Regions from separate parts of the Metabacillus sp. Hm71 genome, predicted to be linked through region 2. Evidence: a T-box and tRNA genes for the amino acid it is inferred to sense, from the RefSeq annotation. Region 2 holds a T-box; the other regions hold tRNA genes.
What was found. A T-box is a leader RNA that pairs with one kind of tRNA and senses whether it is charged. The one in region 2 lies ahead of tyrS (tyrosine--tRNA ligase), so its partner is inferred to be a tRNA-Tyr.
Positions count from the first base shown of each region.

Region 1: it encodes a tRNA-Tyr, which carries the amino acid that the T-box ahead of tyrS (tyrosine--tRNA ligase) is inferred to sense. The anticodon was not compared.
Region 3: it encodes a tRNA-Tyr, which carries the amino acid that the T-box ahead of tyrS (tyrosine--tRNA ligase) is inferred to sense. The anticodon was not compared.

Region 1 covers NZ_CM200278.1:176,505-186,738, forward strand. The annotation lists gene ACSVDH_RS00965 (KinB-signaling pathway activation protein) at 51-656, shown strand; gene pdaB (polysaccharide deacetylase family sporulation protein PdaB) at 681-1,445, opposite strand; gene ACSVDH_RS00975 (hypothetical protein) at 1,534-1,740, shown strand; rRNA gene ACSVDH_RS00980 (16S ribosomal RNA) at 2,019-3,569, shown strand; rRNA gene ACSVDH_RS00985 (23S ribosomal RNA) at 3,804-6,735, shown strand; rRNA gene rrf (5S ribosomal RNA) at 6,955-7,070, shown strand; tRNA gene ACSVDH_RS00995 (tRNA-Asn) at 7,081-7,155, shown strand; tRNA gene ACSVDH_RS01000 (tRNA-Thr) at 7,158-7,230, shown strand; tRNA gene ACSVDH_RS01005 (tRNA-Glu) at 7,260-7,334, shown strand; tRNA gene ACSVDH_RS01010 (tRNA-Val) at 7,356-7,431, shown strand; tRNA gene ACSVDH_RS01015 (tRNA-Thr) at 7,436-7,508, shown strand; tRNA gene ACSVDH_RS01020 (tRNA-Tyr) at 7,524-7,607, shown strand; tRNA gene ACSVDH_RS01025 (tRNA-Gln) at 7,759-7,833, shown strand; tRNA gene ACSVDH_RS01030 (tRNA-Lys) at 7,837-7,909, shown strand; tRNA gene ACSVDH_RS01035 (tRNA-Gly) at 7,916-7,990, shown strand; tRNA gene ACSVDH_RS01040 (tRNA-Ala) at 8,006-8,081, shown strand; gene sigW (RNA polymerase sigma factor SigW) at 8,367-8,930, shown strand; gene ACSVDH_RS01050 (zf-HC2 domain-containing protein) at 8,944-9,555, shown strand; gene cdaA (diadenylate cyclase CdaA) at 9,736-10,234, shown strand, end outside.
Region 2 covers NZ_CM200278.1:5,724,108-5,734,341, forward strand. The annotation lists gene ACSVDH_RS28055 (ROK family protein) at 1-854, opposite strand, end outside; gene ACSVDH_RS28060 (OmpL47-type beta-barrel domain-containing protein) at 1,371-3,422, opposite strand; gene ACSVDH_RS28065 (hypothetical protein) at 4,051-4,527, shown strand; gene ACSVDH_RS28070 (MFS transporter) at 4,636-6,183, opposite strand; gene ACSVDH_RS28075 (hypothetical protein) at 6,978-7,187, opposite strand; gene tyrS (tyrosine--tRNA ligase) at 7,372-8,604, opposite strand; T-box leader at 8,649-8,864, opposite strand; gene ACSVDH_RS28085 (MarR family winged helix-turn-helix transcriptional regulator) at 8,874-9,386, opposite strand; gene ACSVDH_RS28090 (SLC13 family permease) at 9,975-10,234, opposite strand, start outside.
Region 3 covers NZ_CM200278.1:401,812-412,045, forward strand. The annotation lists tRNA gene ACSVDH_RS02055 (tRNA-Glu) at 2-76, shown strand; tRNA gene ACSVDH_RS02060 (tRNA-Val) at 86-161, shown strand; tRNA gene ACSVDH_RS02065 (tRNA-Lys) at 372-447, shown strand; tRNA gene ACSVDH_RS02070 (tRNA-Leu) at 461-546, shown strand; tRNA gene ACSVDH_RS02075 (tRNA-Gly) at 557-628, shown strand; tRNA gene ACSVDH_RS02080 (tRNA-Leu) at 639-727, shown strand; tRNA gene ACSVDH_RS02085 (tRNA-Arg) at 750-826, shown strand; tRNA gene ACSVDH_RS02090 (tRNA-Pro) at 933-1,009, shown strand; tRNA gene ACSVDH_RS02095 (tRNA-Ala) at 1,027-1,099, shown strand; tRNA gene ACSVDH_RS02100 (tRNA-Met) at 1,116-1,189, shown strand; tRNA gene ACSVDH_RS02105 (tRNA-Ile) at 1,249-1,322, shown strand; tRNA gene ACSVDH_RS02110 (tRNA-Ser) at 1,332-1,424, shown strand; tRNA gene ACSVDH_RS02115 (tRNA-Met) at 1,588-1,664, shown strand; tRNA gene ACSVDH_RS02120 (tRNA-Asp) at 1,669-1,745, shown strand; tRNA gene ACSVDH_RS02125 (tRNA-Phe) at 2,108-2,183, shown strand; tRNA gene ACSVDH_RS02130 (tRNA-Tyr) at 2,215-2,298, shown strand; tRNA gene ACSVDH_RS02135 (tRNA-Trp) at 2,305-2,378, shown strand; tRNA gene ACSVDH_RS02140 (tRNA-His) at 2,390-2,465, shown strand; tRNA gene ACSVDH_RS02145 (tRNA-Gln) at 2,711-2,785, shown strand; tRNA gene ACSVDH_RS02150 (tRNA-Cys) at 2,794-2,867, shown strand; tRNA gene ACSVDH_RS02155 (tRNA-Gly) at 2,882-2,955, shown strand; tRNA gene ACSVDH_RS02160 (tRNA-Ile) at 2,961-3,034, shown strand; tRNA gene ACSVDH_RS02165 (tRNA-Asn) at 3,056-3,130, shown strand; tRNA gene ACSVDH_RS02170 (tRNA-Arg) at 3,298-3,374, shown strand; gene ACSVDH_RS02175 (AI-2E family transporter) at 3,754-4,890, shown strand; gene ACSVDH_RS02180 (DUF47 domain-containing protein) at 5,080-5,700, shown strand; gene ACSVDH_RS02185 (inorganic phosphate transporter) at 5,719-6,717, shown strand; gene ACSVDH_RS02190 (diacylglycerol kinase) at 7,013-7,924, shown strand; gene rlmD (23S rRNA (uracil(1939)-C(5))-methyltransferase RlmD) at 8,016-9,395, shown strand; gene ACSVDH_RS02200 (tRNA dihydrouridine synthase) at 9,774-10,234, shown strand, end outside.

The DNA.
Region 1 (10,234 bases), 590 kb from region 2:
AATAAAGGATTGGTAAAATCAATAGGAGTAACATGATGGAGGATAGTGGAGTGAATAGTCGAAATTGGGTTCGTTTGTTTCTAAGTACTTTACTTGTTGGCGGAATCGCTACAAGTATTATTGGATTTGCGTTAAAGTGGTCAGAATATAATGAACTGTTTCTTCGGTTTGATTTTAAAGAGATCATTTCAATCTTATTTTGGCTTTTTGGAGTTGGGCTAATCTTCAGTGTCATTAGTCAGATGGGCTTTTTCGCCTATTTAACAGTACATAGGTTTGGATTAGGGATTTTCCGCTCGGTGTCTATGTGGAACTTAGCGCAGATTGTATTAATCGCATTTGTTCTATTTGATTTAGTTTATTTCCGTTTTCAGCTATTTGCAGAGGAAAATGAAACAATATTCCCATATTTGTTAATGGCCGTTTATATTTTTATTGTTGCCATTATTGTCGCTTTTATCAAAAAATCAAATACGAATAAAGAGGCGTTTATCCCTGCGCTGTTCTTTATGGTCGTAGTTACAACAATTGAATGGTTTCCGGCATTGAGAGTAAATGAAAAGGATTGGCTATTACTTATGCTGATCCCATTACAGGTCTGTAATGCATATCAATTATTGGTGCTTCCTAAATTTATCCAAAAGAAAAAGAGCTAGGATGTGCTAGCTCTTTTTACAGTTTTATTTAATTTCTTTTGATTTCGTCTCGGCATTGGCAATAAGCTCTCCAACAGAAACATTTTTTAGTCCCTTTTCTTTAATCGCTCCTATTATGACAGGCAAAGCTTTATTTGTTTGTTTTGCCGAGTCAGAGGCGTGTAAGAGAACAATGTCTCCACCTTTTATAGAAGATGTCGTATTTTTAACGATTTCATCTACTCCAGGATTTGTCCAGTCATCAGAATCTATACTATAATGAACTACGGTATAACCGTGTTTTTGTGCGATTGATAGTACTTCCTTATTAAAGCCTCCGCTTGGCGGTCTAAGTAACGTAACATTCTTGACACCTAGTTCTGTGAAAACTTCCTGTGCCAGTGATAGATCTTTTCTTACTTCATTTGGCTCAAGATCCCGATAATTTTCATAATTATACCCCATGCTGCCAATTTGATGTCCGTCTTCAACAATTCGTTTTACAATATCTGGGTGTCTCTCAGCCCAGGAAGCAGAGAGGAAAAAGGTGGCATTATTAATATTATGCTTCTTTAACGTATCAAGAATTGGTTCTGCTTTTACATCTCCCCAGCTAATATCAAAGGTTAAAGCAATTTCGTTATTTTTCGTTTCTCCCCGGTAAATAGCTTTCGGTCCATCTGAAGTGGAGAAAACAGGGAAATTCAATATATTTTCTACATATAAAATCCCTGCTGTAAAGAAAGCTGCCATAATAATCAAAGCTAGTTGTTTAATTTTTTTCATATGAATGATATGAAATTGATTCATAATGGTCCTCCTCGTCCTACTTACTCTTGAGACAAGTTTATGCTTAGTCCCAGATGAAAATGATTAGAAATGAAGGAAATTAGAAATAATGAAAAACAAATACTTTTGGAGGAAGGAAATGCTGTATTATTTATTTAATGATAAAGAAAGGATGCAACTAGAGGATCTTCTTATAAATGAAATCAATGTTGTAAAAGAGTTATTGGGTAAAGATGAAGCGAGCGAGATAAAGATAAGGGCATTAAAGGAAAGAAACGAACTTTTGTTAAGATTACTTAATAAGATTTCAAATTGATTAATAAAATTGAGATTTATTATTGACCATATTAAATTTACATGTTATATTAATTTTCGTCGCTTACGAGCGATCCCATTATTAACAACAATGAAAAAATATTATAAAAAAGATGTTGACGATCGAGTTGTTAAATGGTATATTAAGAAAGTCGCTTCTAGACGAAACGACATGATAATGATCTTTGAAAACTAAACAAAACCAAGCGTGCCAACGTTAATTTCGATTAACAAACAACGTACTAAAATAGTACATTTATTATGAGCTATATCAACTCTTTATTGGAGAGTTTGATCCTGGCTCAGGACGAACGCTGGCGGCGTGCCTAATACATGCAAGTCGAGCGAATCTGAGGGAGCTTGCTCCCAATGATTAGCGGCGGACGGGTGAGTAACACGTGGGTAACCTGCCTGTAAGATTGGGATAACTCCGGGAAACCGGAGCTAATACCGGATAACATTTCGAACCGCATGGTTCGAAATTGAAAGGTGGCTTTTGCTACCACTTACAGATGGACCCGCGGCGCATTAGCTAGTTGGTGAGGTAACGGCTCACCAAGGCAACGATGCGTAGCCGACCTGAGAGGGTGATCGGCCACACTGGGACTGAGACACGGCCCAGACTCCTACGGGAGGCAGCAGTAGGGAATCTTCCGCAATGGACGAAAGTCTGACGGAGCAACGCCGCGTGAGCGAAGAAGGCCTTCGGGTCGTAAAGCTCTGTTGTTAGGGAAGAACAAGTACCGTTCAAATAGGGCGGTACCTTGACGGTACCTAACCAGAAAGCCACGGCTAACTACGTGCCAGCAGCCGCGGTAATACGTAGGTGGCAAGCGTTGTCCGGAATTATTGGGCGTAAAGCGCGCGCAGGCGGTTTCTTAAGTCTGATGTGAAAGCCCACGGCTCAACCGTGGAGGGTCATTGGAAACTGGGGAACTTGAGTGCAGAAGAGGAGAGTGGAATTCCACGTGTAGCGGTGAAATGCGTAGAGATGTGGAGGAACACCAGTGGCGAAGGCGACTCTCTGGTCTGTAACTGACGCTGAGGCGCGAAAGCGTGGGGAGCGAACAGGATTAGATACCCTGGTAGTCCACGCCGTAAACGATGAGTGCTAAGTGTTAGAGGGTTTCCGCCCTTTAGTGCTGCAGCAAACGCATTAAGCACTCCGCCTGGGGAGTACGGTCGCAAGACTGAAACTCAAAGGAATTGACGGGGGCCCGCACAAGCGGTGGAGCATGTGGTTTAATTCGAAGCAACGCGAAGAACCTTACCAGGTCTTGACATCCTTCGCTACTTCTAGAGATAGAAGGTTCCCCTTCGGGGGACGAAGTGACAGGTGGTGCATGGTTGTCGTCAGCTCGTGTCGTGAGATGTTGGGTTAAGTCCCGCAACGAGCGCAACCCTTGATCTTAGTTGCCAGCATTCAGTTGGGCACTCTAAGGTGACTGCCGGTGACAAACCGGAGGAAGGTGGGGATGACGTCAAATCATCATGCCCCTTATGACCTGGGCTACACACGTGCTACAATGGATGGTACAAAGGGCTGCAAGACCGCGAGGTCAAGCCAATCCCATAAAACCATTCTCAGTTCGGATTGCAGGCTGCAACTCGCCTGCATGAAGCCGGAATCGCTAGTAATCGCGGATCAGCATGCCGCGGTGAATACGTTCCCGGGCCTTGTACACACCGCCCGTCACACCACGAGAGTTTGTAACACCCGAAGTCGGTGGGGTAACCGCAAGGAGCCAGCCGCCTAAGGTGGGACAGATGATTGGGGTGAAGTCGTAACAAGGTAGCCGTATCGGAAGGTGCGGCTGGATCACCTCCTTTCTAAGGAAAATGAGGCTCGCTTGGTTTTTGTTTAGTTTTGAGAGATCATTTACGATCTTTCATTATATGTAAGAAAAAGACATAGGAGTTTAAATGCTTATAGCATTTGTGCATCCTGTGCTTTATGTTCCTTGAAAACTAGATAACGATAACAATTCAAGTAATTCACTGAGTTTAAACGCTTATTTTTAGTGATTCTCTTAATAATTAGTAAATGACATCTTCGATGTCAAAGGTTAAGTTGTTAAGGGCGCACGGTGGATGCCTTGGCACTAGGAGCCGATGAAGGACGGTACTAACACCGATATGCTTCGGGGAGCTGTAAGTAAGCTTTGATCCGGAGATTTCCGAATGGGGAAACCCACTGTTCGTAATGGAACAGTATCTTTACCTGAATCCATAGGGTAATGAAGGCAGACCCGGGGAACTGAAACATCTAAGTACCCGGAGGAAGAGAAAGCAAACGCGATTTCCTGAGTAGCGGCGAGCGAAACGGAAGAAGCCCAAACCAAGAGGCTTGCCTCTTGGGGTTGTAGGACACTCTATTAGGAGTTACAAAGGAACGGGGTAAATGAAGCGGTCTGGAAAGGCCCGTCATAGAAGGTAACAACCCTGTAGTTGAAACTTCGTTCCCTCCAGAGTGGATCCTGAGTACGGCGGGACACGTGAAATCCCGTCGGAAGCAGGGAGGACCATCTCCCAAGGCTAAATACTCCCTAGTGACCGATAGTGAACCAGTACCGTGAGGGAAAGGTGAAAAGCACCCCGGAAGGGGAGTGAAAGAGATCCTGAAACCGTGTGCCTACAAGTAGTCAAAGCCCGTTAATGGGTAATGGCGTGCCTTTTGTAGAATGAACCGGCGAGTTACGATCCCGTGCAAGGTTAAGTTGAAGAGACGGAGCCGCAGCGAAAGCGAGTCTTAAATAGGGCGAATGAGTACGTGGTCGTAGACCCGAAACCAGGTGATCTACCCATGTCCAGGGTGAAGTTCAGGTAACACTGAATGGAGGCCCGAACCCACGCACGTTGAAAAGTGCGGGGATGAGGTGTGGGTAGCGGAGAAATTCCAATCGAACTTGGAGATAGCTGGTTCTCTCCGAAATAGCTTTAGGGCTAGCCTTGAATTAAGAGTCTTGGAGGTAGAGCACTGATTGGACTAGGGGCCCCCATCGGGTTACCGAATTCAGTCAAACTCCGAATGCCAAAGACTTATGTTCAGGAGTCAGACTGCGAGTGATAAGATCCGTAGTCAAGAGGGAAACAGCCCAGACCACCAGCTAAGGTCCCAAAGTATACGTTAAGTGGAAAAGGATGTGGAGTTGCTTAGACAACCAGGATGTTGGCTTAGAAGCAGCCACCATTTAAAGAGTGCGTAATAGCTCACTGGTCGAGTGACTCTGCGCCGAAAATGTACCGGGGCTAAACGTATCACCGAAGCTGTGGACTGTTCTTTTAGAACAGTGGTAGGAGAGCGTTCTAAGGGCTGTGAAGCTAGACCGTAAGGACTAGTGGAGCGCTTAGAAGTGAGAATGCCGGTATGAGTAGCGAAAGAGGGGTGAGAATCCCCTCCACCGAATGCCTAAGGTTTCCTGAGGAAGGCTCGTCCGCTCAGGGTTAGTCGGGACCTAAGCCGAGGCCGAAAGGCGTAGGCGATGGCCAACAGGTTGAAATTCCTGTACCACCTCCTCACCGTTTGAGCAATGGGGGGACGCAGAAGGATAGGGTAAGCGCGCTGTTGGATTAGCGCGTCCAAGCAGTTAGGCTGACAACGAGGCAAATCCCGTTGTCACATAAGCTGAGCTGTGATGGCGAGGGAACTATAGTACCGAAGTTCCTGATTCCACACTGCCAAGAAAAGCCTCTAGCGAGGTGTGAGGTGCCCGTACCGCAAACCGACACAGGTAGGCGAGGAGAGAATCCTAAGGTGAGCGAGAGAACTCTCGTTAAGGAACTCGGCAAAATGACCCCGTAACTTCGGGAGAAGGGGTGCTTTTTAGGGTGAATAGCCCGGAAAAGCCGCAGTGAATAGGCCCAGGCGACTGTTTAGCAAAAACACAGGTCTCTGCGAAGCCGCAAGGCGAAGTATAGGGGCTGACGCCTGCCCGGTGCTGGAAGGTTAAGGGGAGAGGTTAGCGCAAGCGAAGCTTTGAACTGAAGCCCCAGTAAACGGCGGCCGTAACTATAACGGTCCTAAGGTAGCGAAATTCCTTGTCGGGTAAGTTCCGACCCGCACGAAAGGCGTAACGATCTGGGCACTGTCTCAACGAGAGACTCGGTGAAATTATAGTACCTGTGAAGATGCAGGTTACCCGCGACAGGACGGAAAGACCCCGTGGAGCTTTACTGTAGCCTGATATTGAATTTTGGTACAGCTTGTACAGGATAGGTAGGAGCCTGAGAAGCCGGAGCGCCAGCTTCGGTGGAGGCGTCGGTGGGATACTACCCTGGCTGTATTGAAATTCTAACCCGCGGCCCTTATCGGGCCGGGAGACAGTGTCAGGTGGGCAGTTTGACTGGGGCGGTCGCCTCCTAAAATGTAACGGAGGCGCCCAAAGGTTCCCTCAGAATGGTTGGAAATCATTCGCAGAGTGTAAAGGCACAAGGGAGCTTGACTGCGAGACCTACAAGTCGAGCAGGGACGAAAGTCGGGCTTAGTGATCCGGTGGTTCCGCATGGAAGGGCCATCGCTCAACGGATAAAAGCTACCCCGGGGATAACAGGCTTATCTCCCCCAAGAGTCCACATCGACGGGGAGGTTTGGCACCTCGATGTCGGCTCATCGCATCCTGGGGCTGTAGTCGGTCCCAAGGGTTGGGCTGTTCGCCCATTAAAGCGGTACGCGAGCTGGGTTCAGAACGTCGTGAGACAGTTCGGTCCCTATCCGTCGTGGGCGCAGGAAATTTGAGAGGAGCTGTCCTTAGTACGAGAGGACCGGGATGGACGCACCGCTGGTGTACCAGTTGTCTTGCCAAAGGCATAGCTGGGTAGCTATGTGCGGAAGGGATAAGTGCTGAAAGCATCTAAGCATGAAGCCCCCCTCAAGATGAGATTTCCCTGTTACTTTGTAACGTAAGATCCCTGAAAGATGATCAGGTTGATAGGTCAGAGGTGGAAGCGCGGTGACGTGTGGAGCTGACTGATACTAATCGATCGAGGACTTAACCTATTTAATGCGTTAAACAAAGTGAATTGAATTATACATCGTTATCTAGTTTTGAAGGAATATAGTATTCCTAATAACTTTATACAAAGTTAGAGGGTTTCGAGGAACAAACAGTTCAAGGAATCGATTGAGGAGACACCGGAGCGTACAGCCGTACGTGAGGATGTTGACGATTGAGATGACGCAGAAATGTGAAGTTCATCGGAAGCCGTAAACCATTTGTCTGGTGGCGATAGCGAAGAGGTCACACCCGTTCCCATGCCGAACACGGAAGTTAAGCTCTTCAGCGCCGATGGTAGTTGGGGGACTCCCCCTGTGAGAGTAGGACGTTGCCAGGCTTGTTGTTAATCCGCAGTAGCTCAGTGGTAGAGCTATCGGCTGTTAACCGATCGGTCGCAGGTTCGAATCCTGCCTGCGGAGCCAATGCTTCCATAGCTCAGTTGGTAGAGCACTTCCATGGTAAGGAAGAGGTCACCGGTTCGAGCCCGGTTGGAAGCTTAATATTCAAAAAAGAAAAATGCCTTAATGGCCCGTTGGTCAAGCGGTTAAGACACCGCCCTTTCACGGCGGTAACACGGGTTCGAATCCCGTACGGGTCACCATTTATTTTTATACATAATCTTGGAGGATTAGCTCAGCTGGGAGAGCACCTGCCTTACAAGCAGGGGGTCGGCGGTTCGATCCCGTCATCCTCCACCATTACGCCGGTGTAGCTCAATTGGTAGAGCAACTGACTTGTAATCAGTAGGTTGGGGGTTCAAGTCCTCTCGCCGGCACTGTTTTATAAATATGGAGGGGTAGCGAAGTGGCTAAACGCGGCGGACTGTAAATCCGCTCCTTAGGGTTCGGCAGTTCGAATCTGCCCCCCTCCACCATTTACATATAAAATGCAGATAAACGAAGGGAAAATGGAACTCCATTTCATCATTTGTTTATCTTTGATTTTGTTTAGAGAGTTTAGTGTGAATATTTCACTAAATAATGTTAATAATAAAGTATCTAATGAACTAACAAGTAAATTTCTATTGGGCTATAGCCAAGCGGTAAGGCAACGGACTTTGACTCCGTCATGCGTTGGTTCGAATCCAGCTAGCCCAGCCATTAGAGCCATTAGCTCAGTTGGTAGAGCATCTGACTTTTAATCAGAGGGTCGAAGGTTCGAGTCCTTCATGGCTCATCATTTGCGGAAGTAGTTCAGTGGTAGAACACCACCTTGCCAAGGTGGGGGTCGCGGGTTCGAATCCCGTCTTCCGCTCCATAGATTTTTATAATTGGGGCCTTAGCTCAGCTGGGAGAGCGCCTGCTTTGCACGCAGGAGGTCAGCGGTTCGATCCCGCTAGGCTCCACCAATACAATATATCAATAAAATGACACAACCATGGACGATTGTTTATGGTTTTTTTTTATTTTCTTTATTTTTAGTACAATTCACTTAAAATTAGCCCTTTCGTTTGTTACTTTTTGACTAATATGAAGATAAATCTTTCTTTTCATTTTCTATTTAAAAACAAATTAATAAAAATTCCCTACTCATCTCCAAAATTTGTTAAAATATTTTTATGTGCAATAAATGAAACCTTATGAAATGCTAATACGTATATAAAGAGACCCGCAGAGTGCGGAGGTATGTGAAAATGGAAACAATAGTAAAGAAGCGGATAAAACAGGTTAAAAAGGGCGATCAAAATGCATTTGCTGAAATCGTGGATTTGTATAAGGATAAGATCTATCAATTATGTTATCGTATGCTGGGAAACGCACATGAAGCAGAAGATATCGCACAGGAAGCCTTCATACGGGCGTATGTTAATATCCATACGTATGATATGAATAAAAAGTTTTCAACATGGTTATATCGAATCGCAACGAATCTTTCGATTGACCGTATACGGAAAAAGAAGCCGGATTATTACCTTGATGCAGAGGTTTCGGGAACAGATGGATTAACCATGTATTCTCAAATTGCTGCAGAGGCAGCTTTGCCTGAGGAAGAGCTGGAAACCATGGAGCTTCAGCAGACAATTCAAGCTGAAATTTTAAAGCTGCCCGATAAATATCGAACGGTTATTGTCTTAAAGTATATAGATGAGCTATCATTAATAGAAATAAGTGAAATCCTTGATATTCCGATAGGTACTGTTAAAACCAGGATTCACAGGGGGAGAGAAGCCCTCCGAAAGCAATTAAGGCATTTATAATGAGGTGAGAAATATGAGCTGTTCTTCTGAAATTGTGCAGCTTTTGCATAAATATTTGGATCATGAACTAACAAGTGATGAAGAAAAACAGGTGAAAGACCATCTTCATACATGCAAGGAGTGCTTTCAACATTTTCATGAACTAGAAAAAGCTATCGCACTAGTCCAAAGTACATCCCATATTGAAGCTCCTAAAGATTTCACACAAGCCGTTATGAATAGACTTCCAAAAGAAAAGCGAACTGTTTCTTGGAATCGTTGGATGAAGGGTCACCCACTATTAGCAGCGGCATCTTTATTTGTTCTTCTTATGGCAGGAAGTTTATTTTCTGCATGGAATGAAGATCAGCAATTTAGTGTCTCAAAGCACTCAGACTTAGTTGTAGAGAACAGTAAGGTCACTGTACCGAAGGGAGAAGTTATAAAAGGAGATGTCACTGTTAAAAACGGAACATTAGTGATTGAGGGTACAATTGAAGGAAATGTCACTGTCATTAATGGAGAGAAATACCTCGCATCTGCAGGCCAAGTGACCGGCGAGATAGAGGAAGTGGATCAGATGTTTGAGTGGTTATGGTACCATATAAAAAACCTCTCTCAGGATGTTGTCAGTGTTTTTGATTAAACATAAGGTCATCATTATGGTGGCCTTTTTACATTTCTATTCAAGAAATGATATAATACTATCGTTATTAGAATCCTTTATTTCAGTTTAGTTTAGTAAGGGGAAAAACTTCGCTGATGATAAAAATTAAATAAACGAGATTTTACCTATAAAAGAGTGAAATACATGGAGGACGAGTGAATGGGATATGAGGATATACCAATATTGCATTACCTCGGCATAGCTGTTGATATTCTCCTTGTTTGGTATGTTATCTATAAATTGATTATGGTCATAAGGGGAACAAAGGCAGTACAGCTATTAAAAGGAATTACAGTGATAATTGTAGTCCGCATGTTAAGCCAATATCTAGGTTTAAACACCTTGCAGTGGTTAATGGACCAAGCCTTAACATGGGGGTTTTTAGCCATTATTATCATTTTCCAGCCAGAGCTGCGCAGAGCCTTAGAACAGCTAGGAAGAGGACGTTTATTTTCTAGAGGCAGTCTGCCTGGAGAGGACGATCCTGAAATAACCGTTGAGGCAATTGTAAAGGCAACAGACTATATGGCAAAGCGTCGCATTGGTGCGTTAATGTCCATAGAAAAAGAAACAGGCATGAGTGATTACATAGAAACGGGAATAGCCTTAAATTCGATGATTTCTTCTGAATTATTAATCAATATCTTTATCCCGAATA
Region 2 (10,234 bases):
TGATCCAGTAAGGCAGGTCTTAAGATGAAGGAATTTCTTAAGCTTGGATACAAATATTGCTTTGTTTTTTCAATTAATGGCTTAAGGATAAGGTCCTTCGATTTCATGACACCTCCGCCGATTACCAGCACTTCCGGGTTTACGGTATGAACGATGTTCGCCAAGCCGATTGCAAGGTAGTTGATTGCTTCGTCCAAAATAGCCTGAGCTTCCTTGTTGCCCTGCTCTGACAGCTGGAAGACACCTTGGGCGCCGTTTGTGATGCCTAAACGCTCCTGTCCGATTCTGCCAATGGCTGTGCCGCTTGCCAGCCCTTCTAAAGCTCCTTTATTTAAGCCTGGGCCCTGGTAGGCATTCGGGTCCGGATTGACGATCATATTGCCGATTTCTCCGCAATTGCCCTGGGCACCTGAGACAAGCTGCCCACCGATGACATAGCCGCCGCCAATGCCGGTGCTCACTGTAATGAAGAAGACGCTGCTTGCTCCCTTTCCAGCACCAAGCGTTGCCTCCGCAAGAGCTGCTGCATTTGCGTCGTTTTCAAGCTTGACAGGCAGGCCGGTTTTCTCTTCCAGGATTTTGACTAGCGGGACATTCACCCAGCCTGGCAGGTTTGGCGGTTCAATGATGATCCCTTCATGCGGGTTGAGCGGTCCTGGAGAGCCGATGCCCACTGCTTTTATGTCGTACTGCGCTTGTAGCTTGTCGATGACCTCAGCCATATTGTTTATTGCATACTCCGGCCCCTTTTCCGCCTCCGTTGGGCGGCTATGCTCCTCTATAATTTCTCCCTGTTCATTAAAAAGGCCGATGCGCAAGTTTGTGCCGCCTAGGTCGATTCCGATTGTGTACATGGTCTATTTCCTCCTTAGGGCTTCCCAAATCCAATTTCTATCATCTAGTTTATCAGGATCACAAAATATTGAAAGCGTTTTTTATTTTTTAGCGAGCTATACCCAAAACTGGTAGATTCATGAAATAATTGTAAAAATGCTACTGTTAATCGATTTCTACTGGTTCCTTTTCATATTTTTCTAGAAAATCGGCTAAAACTAAATCCAATCAATCAGATTTATTGATCTTCACAACATTCATCTAAACGTTTACAAATGAAATGATCAATCTCTATATAAATATTAGAAACTTTTCTTTTATCTTGCAAACTATAAAAGACCTAGAAAAAATAAGTGAAAAACAAAATGGGAAAAGAGTTTTTAGCTCTTTTCCCATTTTGTCAACAGCCCCGATTGAAGATCCTTTTGTCATGCTTATTGAACTAACACGCCCAATCGAACAAGAAGAAAAATGTAAAACTACTGCAAAAATAACTTCTCAGTTACCGCATACTTTTAAAAATTTCACTTTTCTTATTATAAATGATTTGCTCGTTTTTTATTTCCAATATAAAGTACGACTCCGCCAAAACCTAGGATCATGAATCCCAGCAGTAAAAGATTATGCACCGATGTAGCAGTTGCTGGAAGCTCATTTTTTTCCATGTTTACTGGCTGTTGGGTATTTTTATCCGAATCAACCTGTTTATTCCCATCGGATGAATTAGGATCGTTTTCCGTCTTTTCACTGTCAATTTCTGATTCCTTGTCTGTTCCTGATCCCTTGTTATCTGAATCCTTATCCTGATTATCCGTTCCTGAATCCTTGTCCTTGTCATCATCTTCATCAGGCGTTGTGACAGGAGCTGTTTTGTCCATGTTAACTTCAAAACTTTTATAAGCTTCAACATTACCTGCGTTATCAATGCTTCTATAATCAACAAGGTTCTTACCAACAGCAAAGGAGTTAATAGGTTCAGTATATTCCGTCCATTCACCTTCATTTATTCTGTATTCTGTTTTTGCTACTCCAGAATGTTTATCAGAAGCTGATAGTGTGATGGAAACATCTTTATTTGTTTTATTTGTTGGAACATCGCTTGCTGTTGAAACAGGTGCCGTCTTATCGATTTTAACTGCTTCACTTTTTACTTCTTCTTCATTCCCGGCTTTGTCGATGCTCTTATATTCAATGGTATGAATACCTTCGTTTTGTAATTTAAATGCCTTCGTATACTGGTTCCAATCACCATTATTTAGTTTATATAATGTTTTAGCAACTCCCGATTGATCATCAGTCGCATGTAATGAAACATTGACATCACTAGAGTACCATTCATTACCCTTTGGTGAAGAAGATTGTCGTTCTATTTTTGTTACAGGCGGTGAGCCTATAGTAATACGGTAATTGCTTTTGCTTACTTCTCGGTAATCGTAATTACCTTTTTTATCATATAAATAAATGCGATCTATTTTCCATTCACCTTCACCCTTATCCTTCTCAACGCTATAGGTACCCTCATATTTTCTGGTTTTAGAGTTATAGTTGAGGGGAATCCCTATAACATAAGCGTTTGGATTAGCGTTTGGATTTATATACTCAACAAACACACGACTAACCCCTGCTTCATGGTCTGTCACATCTGCCGAGATCTTAACTTTATCACCAACCGTAGCCTCTTTCGGCGATACTGTAAAACTATGTAATGTCGGTGGTGTATCGTCAAAACCGGTTCCGTATACTTTGATACTATAGTTGCTTAAATCTCGGTATTCATTAGTATCTCTTTCATCATATTTATAATTTGGATCGCTTTGAAAAGAATACTCATTACCTTGATTATCATATACATAAATGGAAGTTAAGTGCCATTTGACGTCACGATCATCCTTTTCAACGTTGAAGGTACCCTCATATTTTCCAGTTGTAGAGTTATAGTTGAGGTCAATACTTTTAGCAGAGTCAGATTCGTATAGAGTTGAATAATAAACTCTTACATTTTTAACCCCTGTTACATCATTTGTCACATCAGCCGAAATCTTTACTTTATCACCAACTGTAGCCTCTTTAGCCGATACTGTCACACTATGTAATGTCGGTGGTGTAACGTCTGGAATCCCGTATACGTTAATATCATAGTTGTTTAAATCTCGGAATTCGTAATTATCTCCTTCCTTATAATGATTATATCCTTTGTTATAAAATCTATAATTATGATTTTGATTATCATTTACATTAATTAAGGTTACTCTCCATTTACCTTCAGCATCATCCTTTTTAACGTTGAAGGTACCCTCATATTTTCTGGTTGTAGAGTTATAGTTGAGAGCAATTTCTTTACCACCACTAGATTCGGTTGCATGATACCAAAGACTTACATTTTTAACCCCTGTTACATCATTTGTCACATCAGCCGAAATCTTTACTTTATCACCAACTGTAGCCTCTTTAGCCGATACTGTAAAACTATGTAATGTCGGTCGTGCAATATCCCCTTGTGCAAAGCTTGTTACTGCTGGAGATAATAAGGATAAAATCAACAATAAAACCGTTATTTGCGCAAAAAAACGTTTCTTCCAAACTATCATAAAACCGTCTCATCTCCTCTACTTTATAATTTCAGAAGTTACTTCTTATCAAATGAAACTTCTCCACCCTCCCTATTTATAATTTAAACCCAATTAAATATAATAAATTTTATTTTTTTTCAAAAGATTCAAATTACATATGTTTACTAAGACTATATTACCAATTAATACCACCAAATAATTCATGGTTTCGCAGCTGATAAAAATAGTTGAATAGCGATAAACTCTCCCCTTTTAAGTTAAATTGGTTTAACGTACGTATAAAAATGCATCAGATATAAAGGTACCACCTATCTTTCAGTCATGATTCTTAATGGCCCTTTCGTTGAAGAAAATCCGGAAACGTTGAATGAATACTCTACATAATCACAACTATCAAAAGTAAGCAAAAAGGCCAAAACCTTATATCAAGGGTTTGGCTCTTGTCCGTTTTTTATCAATTATGCAGGATTTTATACATCATTGATTTATCAATGTTTTGCATCTCAAAAAGCCTGGAAACTAGAACTAAAAATAATAGAAAAAAGAGATATTAACATAAATTATGGTTAATACTGTTTCTATAGCTGGGAGACAGGAATATAAAACGTCTCTAACAATATTCACGAAATAAAAGAGGGATTTTGTTATGAAACCAAATTTTGACTTAACGAGTAAGGGGCTTTGGTATCCAATTACTCTTAGTCTGATTCTACTCGTCTTTATTTTGTTCATGCCGAAGAGAGTAAGCAAACAAGAAATCTATACTACGTTTGGGGTGATTGGCTACATCGTGTGGACAGTGGATATGACATTGGGTGACCCACTTGACTTTTTTAATGTAGGAAGCGGTAAGGTAACAGCCGTTCCGGAACTGTTTCTGTATGGCATGATTCCGGGTTTGATCGCTATAATTTTTGTTAATTTTTATAATGAAGCTCATAAATGGACTTCTATTATTGGCTTTACACTAGGCTCGTATTTATTGAATTGGTTTGCCGTACAGGTTGGTATCATGAAACTTAATAACTGGCAAACCTGGTATTCGATTCCGATCTTTTTTGTTGTCTATGCCTTTTTTCTTCCATTGCATATACGATTTATTAAAAAATTAAAGGAGGTGTGATCATCTCCTTTTTAAGAAAAAAGAATCTTCAATCGAAGATTCTTTTCTCTATGTTATTTGAAACGATGTGCAAACCTTTACAAATTGCGTTCCAGATTTTCTTTCAAATCAACTCGTTTTGACCTTTCTTTCATTTCCAGCGTTTTTATACTTCACTTTATTTTTATATCCAACTGGATTGTTCCCCCATAATTGCATCGATTTCCAGCCTGTTAACTGCTCAACCACTGTTCGAGTTTTGCTGTCCATTTTATTCAATGAACCGCCAGCTTTAAGTCGGTTGATTTCATTTAATAAAATCGTATGGGATTCCTTTGTTAATTTGTATCGATAAGAGATGATTAAGCCTCCAATAAGGAAGAGCAATGTTCCAATTGTAAGAATGGCCATAATAGCATTTAGTGCCGATTGTGTTTGTGCCGTTTCTCCTGACACAAAACCTGCTTTTTCTAATATGACACCAACAAGGAAGATTGCAAGTGCTTGCGACGCTTTGCGGATAAACGTCATCATGCCGGCAAACACCCCTTCTCTTCTTTGCCCAGTAAGGACTTCATCAATATCCGGTATAAAGGAATAGTTATTCCACGGGATGTAATTCAAGCCTCCACGACCAAGTCCTGCGACACCAATCAAAATAAATAACATCACCATTAAATTAGAAGGATTCGCGTAATAGACTGTTAAATAACCAACGACTCCTGCCATAAAGAGCAAAATGGCCACCCGGTATGCCGGGGCAGGATTTAACTTGATTGTGATCGACATCGCTAACCATACACCAAGAATTTGCAATAAATACATGACCGTCATCAAGTTGGAGGCAACAATGGCATCTTGTGCCAGCGAAAAAATAATAAAATACGTAAACACGGCATTAAAGATATCCTGACTTAAATAGGCGCCTAAATACATCCCTAAATGCTGTCTAAAGGTTCTGACTCTCAATGTCGATAATAAATCGACATAAACCTTTTTCACGTTTTCAAGGAATGGAAGCTTTTCCTCCGCTCCCTCTTCACGAAGGATATCTTCTAAAGGTCTCTCCCAAGTAAATTTATACACAAACGTTAATACACAAATAAAGATAACGGTAAAAATTCCGCCAGTGTAAAGAAATGTTGCTGGATCATCTTTGCCAAGCGCTTCTACTAATCTACCAGGAATAAAGGCTGCGAAAACGGCCGATAGCTGAGCAGTAAACATGCGAGCACCAGTGAATCTTGAGCGTTTCTTATAATCTGATGTCATCTCTGCTGCTAAAGTTTCATAAGGGATTAACACCATTGTATAAACAATTTCAAATACAATATACGTGAGTAAATAATACCAGTAGCTCATCCCGCTGACCCAAATAAAGGTATAACTAATCACTAAAGGAATTGAAATTAATAAGAAAAACCTTCTTCTGCCAAATTTTCTCCCCAATTTGGTTTTATGAAAATTATCGGTTATGTACCCCATTACCGGCGCTGCAATGGCATCGACAAAACGGGCGATCGCAAAAATCGAACCTGCTTGTACAGGTGTCAACCCGCAAAAGGTCGTATAAAAATATAACAACCAAGCTGCTGTTAACGCAAAAGCACCCGCACCTAAGAAATCAGTAGAACCGTATGCAACATAATTTACTAAGTTAATTTTTCTATCCTTCATTTCGATAACCTCCTCATTCCATGTTAAAAACGTTTTCAAAAAGAGATACATTCTCCGATTTTTCTTTTTGTTATGTCATAATGGATTTTTGTTCGTAGAAATTTTATTTGACGATAAGGGATCGATTCCATAAGGTATCGATTCCACAATTTAACCGCTAACATTAACCGCTTTCAAATAAGTGTGTTAGTATAGGTATTAGGAATTTTTTACAAGTCTTGTTTTTCCATCTATGAAGCTACAATCCTGTTGTTCCACATTACTTTGTATCACATACTCAATCATTTGAAAAGCCTTTCAATTTTTATTAGCAGACGCCATTTAAGAATATGCTGTTCCGTTTAGAGCATAAATGCATAACGTTTGTATTTTTCTGTTTAAATCCCATTATGTTTGTTTATTTCCCTTTTTGTTTTTGATTATACTTACATTAGCGCTTTAGGTCAATAATTTCTATCAATTTTTTTATAAATATTTAAATATAGACGTTTCAGCTACAATTTGAAACGAAAGTGAACAAAAATAAACAAATAAAAACCAACTATAACCTGAAGATATTATTTACTAACCTTTTTAAACGGCTCTTTGTTTCTATGAAAAAAGAGTTGCCTCAACACCCCTCATACTCTATCAAGCTATCATGGTTCAGATCCAGTTAAAGAAGAAATATACAAGTTTATGTTGTATTTAGTGTAAACACCTAAATTCAGGCTTATTTCCTAGGCAAATGTCCATAACTATCCATTCCTTTTGCATATAGTGTAATTGTGTAGAAAAGAAAACAGCATTAATTTTTAACTTAGTAAAAGGAGTGTTTTACTTGTATTACTACGATTACCCAGGAATGAATATTCACGGTATAAACCAATATGAAAACCTTGATAGACAACAGCCATTAGGGAAGCCTTACGGCGGACAGGGTTATGGACAAAGATTTGGTCAAGGGTACGGACAAGGTTATGGACAAGGTTATGGACAAGGATTTGGACCGGGTTTCTATCCACCACGACCTCCTCGTTGCCGCTGGGTTCGCGAATGTAGATGGGTTTACCGTTGCGGCCCTGGTGGCGGCTTTTACTCTTATGACTATGATGACTATGATGACAACGACTAATTTGGTTTTAGCGGATATCTTTAAGAGCATTGAATATAACGAAAAAGGATCTCCTAGAAGATCCTTTTTCGTTTCTATATCTTTATTTTCACAAATTTCCGCTTCCCAACCTGTACGATTAAATCATTTGTTACAGTAACCTGTAATTGTGTATCCTCGACCTTGTTACCATTTAATTTAACCCCTCGATTTTCAATCATTCTCCGTGCTTCGCTTTTGGATGTGAACATGTTTAAGGCCATAAGCAAATCGATGATCGAGATCTCAGTCATTCCTTGCCATTCAACTACCGGTATCTCATCGGGAAGTGTTCGTTGTTGAAAGACAGAAACAAAATGCTGTTCAGCTTTTTCAGCCGCTTCTTGGCCATGGTACATGCGGACGATCGTTTTGCTAAATAGCATTTTTGCATCTCTAGGGTGCAATTTCCCTGTGTTTACTTCGTCTTTGATCATTTGAATTTGCTCAGGTGTACAATCTGTTACCAATTCGAAGTATTTCATCATTAGTTCATCTGGAATGGACATCGCTTTTCCGTACATTTCTTGCGGGCTCTCGTCGATGCCGATGTAATTTTTCTTTGATTTTGACATCTTCTCTACACCGTCAAGTCCCTCTAATAACGGCATGAGCAGTGCAACTTGCTTTTCTTTTCCGAATTTCTCTTGAAAATGCCGTCCCATTAAGATGTTGAAATGCTGATCGGTCCCGCCGAGCTCAATATCACATTCCAATTCAACCGAATCATAGCCTTGCATTAACGGGTAGAAAAATTCATGCAGAGAAATCGGTTTTCCGAAAGCAATCCGTTCTTCAAAGTCATCTCTTTCTAAAAGTCTGGCAACGGTGATTTTTCCCGCTAATTGAATCACATCCTCAAAATTCAATTTAGACAGCCACTTCGAGTTGTAATGCAGCTCTACCTTTGACATGTCAATAATTTTGGCAAATTGTTCGAAGTAAGTCTTCGCATTGTGTTGAACCTCTTCATCGGTTAATTGCTTTCTCGCAACGGACTTTCCTGTCGGATCACCGATTTTTCCGGTAAAGTCGCCGATAATCAGTTGAATCATATGGCCATTTTCTTGAAATTGTCGAAGCTTGTTTAAAACGACCGTATGACCGAGATGGACATCTGGAGCAGACGGATCCAGCCCCAGCTTTATTTTTAATGGCCGATTTTCAAGAATGGACGTTGCTACTTTCTTTTCTAACTCTTCACTTGGTATGATTTCTTGTACACCTTGGCTGTAAATCGCCATCTGCCTTTTGACTTCATTTCTCTGTTCAGCAGTTAATTGTTTCATTATTTTTCCCTCCTAAAAATGAATAGAAAAAAACCACATCCCGAAAAAGGGACGTGGTTAAACTTTTGCACGCGGTACCACCCTTATTGAAGAATATCATTCTTCCGCTCAATGATTAACGGTCACCCGTTCTTTGCGGCAATTTCGCAAAGAAAGCTCCAGGAGTGTATTCGTGTTATCTTTGTGTCGATTCGCACCACCCATCGACTCTCTGATTACAGGGAGATAACGACTACTTCTTTTCCTCTCAGCGCTTTTTTCCTATTAAATTAAAACTGATTTTCCCGAATGATTCTCCTAAGCAATGCCGCCATGCCTTTTTGCTCATCAAGCGTTAATTGTGAGACAATCTCCACTTCACCTTGATGAAATCTCGGATATAGCTCCTCCATTACCTGCTTGCCTTTGTCCGTGATCGTGACAAATGTGATTCTTCGGTCCCTTGTATCCACTTTTCGATAACACAATTCCTTGCGCTCCAGTGTATTCGTAATATTGCTTACGGTTGCTTTTGTTACACCAGCTGACTCAGCTAATTTTTTCGTTTCAACAGAATTTCCGATCCACAAATCATATAGGATGGAAAAGGATGTCCAGGATAACCCATACTTAACAAGCACTTCACGTTCCATTTTATTTCTTAAGCCTTGTGCAATTCGGTAAATATTCGTCACAACAGCAATAGCATCGAGGTTTAATGAGCTAATCGGCGTTTTCGTCAGGAGATTGATTGTATCGATCTCTTCGGGCAGCAATTCTCCCGCTTCGTTAAACGAATGGATGTTCCTCACCTCGTGAATTTTCATAATCGTTAGCTATGAAACGATTTTAGCAGATGGAATGTAAGAATGCAACAATTTAACTTTTTTCTTAAGCTTGCCTTCTTAATATGGCATTATCGCCCGCTAATACCATATTAATGGCAATGATCATAAAAAGTACTTTTAAAAATTCCATTTCCATTTATATTCCTCCCTTTATAAAAAGTAAAAATAAAGAGGCCTTTGCCATCTAATTAGGCAAAGGTCTCGCTAAGCATAGTTATATACCAACAAAGCCGATGGCGTAATCCATCGGCTTTGTTTCAATGCTACTCCCCTTTACGAGGATTCATATTGTCCCTATAGGGTTACGAAGCTTACCAATCTGCTCTACTTCAACCACCACATTATCTCTTGACTTTATTGGGCAACTTCCAGCAGGCGTTTGGATAAACTAATGGTGGAAGAAGGATTTCTCCCTGATCTGGAATCAAGGTCGTTGTCGGTTTAAAAACAAAAGCAGTTCTCTGAGGTTAGCTATTCCCCCAGTCTCTGTAGTGATTTCTGCATCTCGTCCCACTTAATCCAACTGTTCCTTCTATCACTTTATCAGCTTGGAGGGAACATAATAATAGCACCTACACTTAGCGCAAAAATACGGAACAGGTACATAGGTACTGAGAACAACCAGAACTGTGGAAGCTTATATTTACCCATTCCTAAAATCATAGCAGGCATACCATCAACTGGCATGTACCCGCCGTTCCATCCAGATATTACAACTGCAATTGCGGCAGCAGCAGGATTAAGTCCCAAACTAATGCTGGTTGCAATAGCGATTGGCGCAAAGATGTATACAGAACCCATAT
Region 3 (10,234 bases), 810 kb from region 2:
TGGCCCGTTGGTCAAGCGGTTAAGACACCGCCCTTTCACGGCGGTAACACGGGTTCGAATCCCGTACGGGTCACCATATTAAATCGGAGGATTAGCTCAGCTGGGAGAGCACCTGCCTTACAAGCAGGGGGTCGGCGGTTCGATCCCGTCATCCTCCACCATTTTTTAGAACACAAGTTAGACTCTCATAAGTTAGCATACCGAATATTGGGCGTCAAACCAGTCGTGTTTCAAACTACGAGCCATTAGCTCAGTTGGTAGAGCACGAACGAGTATACTGCGAAGCGAAACATCAGCGCACAAATTGAACCGCTTCTTGACTAAGCTTTCTGAAATTTGGGCGTCGAAAACTAAGAGTGTTTTGAAACTACGAGCCATTAGCTCAGTCGGTAGAGCATCTGACTTTTAATCAGAGGGTCGAAGGTTCGAGTCCTTCATGGCTCACCATATTACACACCGTGCGGGTGTGGCGGAATTGGCAGACGCGCTAGACTTAGGATCTAGTGTCCTTGTGACGTGGGGGTTCAAGTCCCTTCACCCGCACCAGTTAAATAATGCGGAAGTAGTTCAGTGGTAGAACACCACCTTGCCAAGGTGGGGGTCGCGGGTTCGAATCCCGTCTTCCGCTCTTTAGAAATGCCGGGGTGGCGGAACTGGCAGACGCACAGGACTTAAAATCCTGCGGTAGGTGACTACCGTACCGGTTCGATTCCGGTCCTCGGCACCAATTATACTATAAAGATTAAAATGCGCCCGTAGCTCAATTGGATAGAGCGTTTGACTACGGATCAAAAGGTTAGGGGTTCGACTCCTCTCGGGCGCGCCATTTCTAGAAGTAAGAAATCGAAAGTCAGAAGTTAGATTAAAGGCTTTGATTCGAAGCAGTACTTAAAAATTTTTGACCTCTCACATCTTACCTCTGGTATCTAGAACGGGAAGTAGCTCAGCTTGGTAGAGCACTTGGTTTGGGACCAAGGGGTCGCAGGTTCGAATCCTGTCTTCCCGACCATTTTCTTAAATGTTTTTGGGGCCTTAGCTCAGCTGGGAGAGCGCCTGCTTTGCACGCAGGAGGTCAGCGGTTCGATCCCGCTAGGCTCCACTTAGTTTTACTTTTTGGCGGTGTAGCTCAGCTGGCTAGAGCGTACGGTTCATACCCGTGAGGTCGTGGGTTCGATTCCCTCCGCCGCTATAGAAATATAATAAGGCTATCAATTTGTACTTGAAATTGACAGTTTTAATTTGTTGATTGGACCCTTAGCTCAGTTGGTTAGAGCAGACGGCTCATAACCGTCCGGTCGTAGGTTCGAGTCCTACAGGGTCCATTGTAATAAGGAGGAATACCCAAGTCCGGCTGAAGGGATCGGTCTTGAAAACCGACAGGGGTGTCAAAGCCCGCGGGGGTTCGAATCCCCCTTCCTCCTCCATATTTAATATTATCGTCGCAGGGTGGAGCACGAACGAATATGCTTCACTGAATAATCATCAGCGTACCGATTGAGCTGCTTCTTGAATCAGCATCCTGAAATCGGGACGGTCTCTATTAGGCAATATCTAAGAGCATAGATAAACTTTAATTTATATTATCGTCGCGGGGTGGAGCAGTCTGGTAGCTCGTCGGGCTCATAACCCGAAGGTCGCAGGTTCAAATCCTGCCTCCGCAACCAAAATGGTCCGGTAGTTCAGTTGGTTAGAATGCCTGCCTGTCACGCAGGAGGTCGCGGGTTCGAGTCCCGTCCGGACCGCCATTTTAAAATTCCTAATCTAGAGTAAAAGGGTTTCAATAAGCGAGAAGGTCGAGGAAGCGATTGAATGAACACCGGAGCGTATGACAATACGTGAGGATGTGAATGAATGAGCTGACGAAGAGATTTGAAGATTAGCGGAAGCCGAAAACTATTTGGCTCGGTAGCTCAGTCGGTAGAGCACGACTGAATAAGCTTCCTTGAAATAGCATCAGCGTACTCATCGAGCTGCTCCTTGAAATAGCTTCCTGAGATGAGGACGATTAACAAATTATAAAAGAGAAAATGCTTTAAATGAAAAGGATTAAACTTTGGTTCGTTAAACTAAAAACTTATTTTTAACTAAAAATACTACACAATATTAAGGCTCGGTAGCTCAGTTGGTAGAGCAATGGACTGAAAATCCATGTGTCGGCGGTTCGATTCCGTCCCGAGCCACCACCATTAAACTTCATAACTTCTAAAGCATTACGGAGGGGTAGCGAAGTGGCTAAACGCGGCGGACTGTAAATCCGCTCCTTAGGGTTCGGCAGTTCGAATCTGCCCCCCTCCACCATTTAATAGGGGTATAGTTTAATGGTAAAACGAAGGTCTCCAAAACCTTTGATGTGGGTTCGATTCCTACTACCCCTGCCAATTTCATAATGGCGGTTGTGGCGAAGTGGTTAACGCATCGGATTGTGGTTCCGACATTCGTGGGTTCGATTCCCATCAGCCGCCCCATTTTCGTTTTGAATTATGAGTATTACTTTTTATAAGACATATAATTTTATTCTTGCTGAATAGTGTATAAACATAGAGTTTAGTAAACTCCGTTATATATAGACACAAGCCCGTTACACAGTTTTAAGGTGTACTTAGTCGTCGACGGTATTTCGTGATATTTCCTGTCAGAAATATCCCAAAATATCCTCTTGCGGTGATTAATCATGTAGCATATTCATGGAAGTATTTCATGAGCTTCTCAATGGGCTATAGCCAAGCGGTAAGGCAACGGACTTTGACTCCGTGATGCGCTGGTTCGAATCCAGCTAGCCCAGCCATTCTTTAAGGCATCATAGCCAAGTGGTAAGGCAGAGGTCTGCAAAACCTTTATCCCCGGTTCAAATCCGGGTGGTGCCTCCAATAATTTATAATAAGCGGGTGTAGTTTAGTGGTAAAACCTCAGCCTTCCAAGCTGATGATGAGGGTTCGATTCCCTTCACCCGCTCCAAATACGGGCCTATAGCTCAGCTGGTTAGAGCGCACGCCTGATAAGCGTGAGGTCGATGGTTCAAGTCCATTTAGGCCCATCCTATACCTGTACTTCTTATTCCGCAGTAGCTCAGTGGTAGAGCTATCGGCTGTTAACCGATCGGTCGTAGGTTCGAATCCTACCTGCGGAGCCAATTAGCTTCAAAATTATGTCCCAGTAGCTCAGCTGGATAGAGCACGAACGAATTCGCTTCCATGAAATGACATCAGCGTACCGATTGAGCTGCATCTTGAATCATCTTTCTGAAATCGGGACGATAACAAATTTAGTATTTAAAACTTTATATGTTCTTTAAATTAAGTCCCAGTAGCTCAGCTGGATAGAGCAACGGCCTTCTAAGCCGTCGGTCGGGAGTTCGAATCTCTCCTGGGACGCCATTATATCATACATAGTCACCTTTCATTTTGAATGAAAGGTTTTCTTTTTAATCAGTTACCTAATAAATACATGTTGGCATGCTTGTTGAACATATAGAAAGGGCTGTTCATAGGTCATAATGACTTATTGATCAGCCCTTTTTCTATTACAGAACCGATCCTTTATGTCATATAATACGAATTTCACATAAAAACAATGTGGTTGGTCTTCAACAATATGCGCTTAGGTCGTTAGAAAAGAAATTTTTTGAACAAGATGTTAAAGTGATTTAAATTTTTAGGAAATAAAGGTACTATTAAGATAGATAAGCTATATGTAATCAAGCCTTTAACCATATAGTGCTCTTTTTGCTTTGAAGTATTTGAGAGGGGAAAATTGATGGAAAAATCAAGTCAATCAAAGAGTGGAACATTTAAAAAGCTTATTTTAAATAATCGATTTGTATTGTTCTTAATGATACTATTATTAATTGGGATAAATATATTAATTTTTCGAGAGGTTTCATTTATCTTTACACCATTAGAGGTATTGTTCAAAACGGTGTTATTACCCATCATGATGGCAACAGTGCTTTACTATTTGTTAAATCCAGTGGTGAACTATCTTGAAAAATTAAAAGTAAAAAGGGTATTTTCCATTCTCTTGCTATATTTGCTTATTATTGGGTTGATCAGCATCCTGATCGTCTCTGTTATACCTTTTTTAAGAGAGCAAATTATGAGTTTGGTCCAAAGCTTTCCGGAATATACAAGAGACGTAGAGGAGTTAATTAAAACGGTAGTTGGAAGCCAGTTTGTGAATGAGGCTCAAAAAACGCTGAATATAAATGTACCAGACTTTGCTAACAATATTTCAAATCAGGTATCAAAATTACTCAATAATACATGGAGTGGAATTGGGGTTTTTGTAGGAGCCGTAAAGGATTTTTTATTGGCATTAATTATTATGCCTTTTATCCTATTTTATTTATTAAAGGATGGAAAGAGACTGCCTTCTTACATTTTAAGTTTGCTTCCAGTGCCATTACGAAGTCAGACTTTTGATGTAATGAAGGAAATTAATACAAGTATTAGTCTTTACATTAGAGGTCAGATTATTGTTAGTTTTTGTATCGGGCTTCTATTATTTGTAGGATTTTTAATCATAGGGCTTGATTATGCGTCATTATTGGCTTTAATTGCTGCCTTTACAAGCATTGTTCCTTATTTGGGACCGGCTATTGCGATTACACCAGCATTAATCATCGCGATTGTGACCTCGCCAATCATGCTGCTTAAACTAATTATTGTTTGGACAATTGTTCAGCTTGTTGAGGGAAAGTTTATTTCACCGCAAATAATGGGAAGAAATCTTCATATTCATCCTATTACAATCATCTTTGTTATTTTAACGGCAGGTAATTTATTTGGTATTCTCGGGATTATTTTAGCTGTCCCTGGATATGCGGTATTAAAGGTTATTATTACCCATCTCTTTGAGTGGTTAAAAGCTAGAAGTGAATTATATAATGATTAAGCAAGTATATAAGAAACACAGAAACTCTGTGTTTTTTTTTTGTTTTTGAACAGAATAATTTAGAGTATAATCATGCCTAATGTTAAGATTTTGTAAATTTTATTTAAATTTATTGTAAATTCGACAAAATTCACTAAAATAAGACTTTGGGTGAAGAAAAAATAGAAGAATTTTTTGGAGGGTTTCCTAATGGTGTTTGGTTCGAAAAAAGATATGTTTTTTGAGAAATTATTATTGATTGCCAAAAATTTAGAGGAGTCTGCAAAGTACTTAGTAGATCTTAAAGTAAAAAGTGTTAGTGACCTAAAAGAAATCGCTTCGGTCATGAAGGGGTATGAAAGTAAGGGAGATACTTATATACATGAGTTAATTGTAGATTTAAATAAAACATTCATAACTCCGATTGAACGTGAGGACATTCTTCAATTGGCTATGAAAATGGATGATATATTAGATGGCTTAGAGCAATGTGTAGCTTATTATGAGATGTTCTCCTTTACACAATTTGATGAATATATCGATAAATTTGTATTGTATATTCACAACAGTTCAATAGAAGTTACGAAAGCAATGGAGTTATTGTCTAATAAAAAGTTACTTGATATGCGCGTGCATTCAATTGAGATTAAAGATATCGAATCAAAATGTGATGAATTATTGAGAGTGTCAATTAAACAGTTATTTTCTACTGAAAAGGATGCAATTAAAATTATTCAGCGCAAGGAAATTTATGAAATGCTTGAAAAGGTTACGGATAGCTGCCAGGATGTAGCAAATACAATTGAAACCATTATCATGCGTAACGCATAAGGGAGCTTTAAGAATCATATGGATACTATTTTAATACTAACAATATTAGTTGTAATTTGTGCGTTGGCATTTGATTTTATCAATGGGTTCCATGATACTGCAAATGCGATTGCAACATCAGTATCTACCCGGGCATTATCACCTAGAAAAGCGATAATTTTAGCGGCGGTCATGAACTTTATTGGTGCGCTAACCTTTACAGGTGTAGCAAAAACAATTACAAAGGATATTGTCGATCCTTTTGCATTGGAAAACGGTTCTGTTATCATATTGGCCGCTTTAATTGCCGCAATTGCCTGGAATCTTATTACATGGTACTACGGGATCCCGAGCAGTTCATCCCATGCATTAATTGGATCGATTGCCGGTGCAGCGATTTCAGCTGCTGGCGTTGGGATCCTTAATTGGAACGGCTTTATGAAAATTCTTCAGGCCTTGGTCATTTCACCTTTCTTAGCGTTGGGTGTAGGATTTATCATGATGAGCCTTTTTGCAGTCCTTTTCAGAAAGACAAATTTATATAAATCGAATAAACGTTTTCGAGTGTTTCAAATTGTAACAGCGGCTTTACAATCATTTACCCACGGAACAAACGATGCCCAAAAGGCAATGGGAATTATAACAATGGCACTTATTGCAGCAAATTATCATACCTCTGAAGACATACCTTTGTGGGTCCGAATTTCTGCAGCTTTAGCTATGGGGATCGGAACATCAATTGGCGGCTGGAAAATCATTAAAACGGTTGGCGGCAAAATCATGAAAATCCGTCCAGTAAATGGTGCGGCGGCTGATTTATCTTCAGCATTAATTATTTTTGGTGCAACAACCATTCATCTTCCAGTTAGTACAACCCATGTTATCTCTTCAGCGATTATGGGGGTTGGTTCAGCCCAGCGCGTTAAAGGAGTAAAATGGGGAGTAGCACGAAAAATTATCATAACATGGGTAATTACGCTGCCAATTTCAGCACTTTTAGCGGGAATTACCTACCAAATATTAAATATATTCTTTTAATAAAAACGAAATTCAAAAGGGTCTGATTCCGTATGCATAATATGACTTCTGATTGTTGAAAGTCCTATAAATTGTGTTAGCGGGTCTGACCCTTTGTTTTAGTGCCATAAAAAATACATAAAACGAAAAGAATAAAAACTTTACTTTTTCTAAAAAACATGGTGATAATAATAGTTGGGCATAAATCGGAAAAGCAGATTGGTAATTGAAGAAATTGGGAACATTATATAGAGAGCGAAAACAGTGAACTTTAAGAATCGTTGGTTCATAAATACATACTAGTAGGATGATGGGGATGAAAAAAGCTAGAATAATCTATAATCCAACTTCAGGGCGTGAGCTTTTTAAAAAGTATTTACCTGAAGTATTGCAAAAATTTGAACAGGCTGGATATGAAACTTCATGTCATGCAACAACTTGTGAAGGTGATGCGATTCAGGCTGCACGGTCAGCAGGTGAACGAGGCTTTGATCTGATTGTTGCAGCTGGTGGAGATGGGACAATTAATGAAGTTGTAAATGGTATTGCAGAGCTTGAAGTAAGGCCGCAGCTTGCTGTCATACCTGTTGGAACAACAAATGACTTTGCAAGGGCAATAGGGATCCCATTAAATAATGTCATTCAAGCTGTTGAGATGATCTTAGAAGGAGAACCGCAAAAAATAGATATAGGCCGGGTAAATGAGCAATATTTTATCAATATTGCTGGCGGCGGCCGATTGACAGAGCTTACGTATGAAGTTCCTAGCAAGCTTAAAACAATGGTAGGGCAACTCGCTTACTATTTAAAAGGGATGGAAATGTTGCCATCAATTCGTCCTACTGAAGTGGAAATTGAATATGATGGAAAGCTGTTTCAAGGTGAAATCATGTTATTCCTTGTTTCGCTTACAAATTCAGTAGGCGGATTTGAAAAGCTCGCACCAGATTCGAAGCTAAACGATGGCATGTTTGATTTATTAATTTTGAAAAAAGCAAATTTAGCGGAATTTATTCGAGTGGCAAGCCTTGCAATAAGAGGTGAGCATATTAATGATGAACATATTCTTTATACGAAAGCCAATCGTGTTAAGGTCACAACACATGATAAAATGCAGCTTAATTTAGATGGCGAATACGGCGGCTTGCTTCCTGGGGAATTCGAAAACTTGTATCAGCATATTGAAGTAAGAATGTCACAGGAAAAAGCAAGACAAATGGAGGAATAAGAAAACTTGGCAGAGTAGGGGCCAAGTTTTTTTCGTGAAGTCCATTATGTTAAAATGAACGAAAGTAGTTTGAATGTAAAGGAAGAACAATATGTCTAAATTACAAGCACCAGTGATGAAAAATGAATACTATGATGTGACCTTTGAGGATCTCACACATGAGGGTGCAGGTGTCGCAAAAATCGAGGGTTTCCCTGTTTTTGTAGAAAATGCGCTTCCAGACGAGCGTGGAAAAATAAAAGTGATTAAGGTAAAAAAGGGTTTTGCCTACGGTCGTTTAATTGAGCTGTATGAAAAAAGTAAAAATCGCGTGGAAGCACCATGCCCTATCTATTCTCAATGCGGAGGATGCCAGCTTCAGCACGTAAGCTACGAAGGGCAGCTTGACTTTAAGAAAAAGCAAGTAGAGCAAGTGCTTGCACGGATTGGAAAACTGGATCTGAACAAAGTAAAGGTTCATCCGACACTTGGCATGAACGATCCATGGAATTATCGCAACAAGGCACAGGTGCCAATAGGTGAACGGGAAGGCGGACTTGTCGCAGGCTTCTACCAAAAACGAAGCCACGATATTATTGATATGGAGCGCTGTCTCATTCAGCAAGCAGAAAATGACGAGGTTGTTAAAGCTGTAAAGAAAATCTGCGAGCAGTACGGTATCCGTGCATACAATGAGGAAAAGCATAAAGGCTGGCTTCGTCATATTATGGTACGTTATGGATTGGTTACGCAAGAAATGATGGTCGTGTTTGTTACGAAAACAGCGGACTTTCCTCATAAGAATGACATTATCAATAAAATAACGAAGCAATTTCCCCATGTAAAGTCAATCGTGCAAAATATTAATAATAAACGTACGAATGTCATTTTCGGTGATGAGACAAAGATTCTTTGGGGCGACGAATATATTTATGACAAAATTGGAGAGATAAAATTTGCGATTTCAGCACGGTCCTTTTATCAGGTGAACCCTGAGCAAACAAAGGTGCTGTATGAGAAGGCGTTGAAGTATGCCGGATTAACAGGTGCTGAATCTGTCATTGATGCCTATTGTGGAATCGGAACCATTTCTTTATTTCTTGCTCAAAAAGCGAAAAACGTATTTGGCGTTGAAATTGTGCCTGAAGCAATTGAGGATGCAAAGCGGAATGCAGAGCTTAACGGATTTACAAACGCCGAATTTGCCGTTGGCGAGGCAGAGGTAGTGATCCCAGAGTGGTACAAGCAAGGAAACAAAGCAGATGTTATTGTAGTGGATCCGCCACGTAAAGGCTGTGATGAAGCGCTGCTTAAGACGATCTTGGATATGAAGCCGAAGCGGGTGGTTTATGTGTCCTGTAACCCTGGGACGCTGGCAAGGGACCTGCAAGTGCTTGAGCAGGGCGGTTATGAGACGGTTGAGGTGCAGCCTGTTGATATGTTTCCGCATACGATGCATTGTGAAGCGGTCGCGTGGTTGGAGTTGGTATAATAGAAAAGCAGTTGATATAGAAAAAATCTATACCATCTGCTTTTTGGTTTATAAAAATACCATTCGTACCGATAGTTTTGCACAAATTATAAATGTCCAAATGTACTTGTATTTGTTAATAAGTTATTAAGCATGATATAAGTGTAAAAGAGTGGATCATTTGGCTTTATCCCACTCTTAACGGGCAGTAAGACCCCCATGTCAAGATGATGAGTATACAAAGTAGCTAGGTGGGGGATCAACTGCCCGTAAAGGTCCGATAAGGGCGACTAACCATCAGTGGGGGATGAGGGAAAAACCCAACTGATGGAAGTCTACTTTAAATTTTGTGACCGAGAGTTTGAAGTTGTATCCATAGTGAGAGGATTTGAGTTTGAAATGATAGATAATTTTTGGCGTGATTTACCGCGACCATTTTTTGTACTTGCACCAATGGAAGATGTGACAGATGTTGTTTTTCGTCATGTAGTAAGTGAAGCTGGTCGACCGGATGTATTTTTCACAGAGTTTACAAACTCGGATAGCTATTGTCATCCAGAGGGCATGAAAAGTGTGCGTGGCCGTTTGATTTTTACAGAAGATGAACAGCCAATGGTGGCACATATTTGGGGGGATAATCCCAAATATTTCCGTCAAATGAGTATTGGCATGGCAGAGCTAGGATTTAAAGGCATCGATATTAATATGGGCTGCCCTGTACCGAATGTGGCATCGAGAGGGAAAGGTAGTGGTCTTATTCTGCGTCCAGACGTTGCGGCAGAACTTATTCAAGCAGCAAAAACGGGCGGACTGCCTGTCAGCGTGAAAACACGACTTGGCTATAAGGAGGTTCAGGAGTG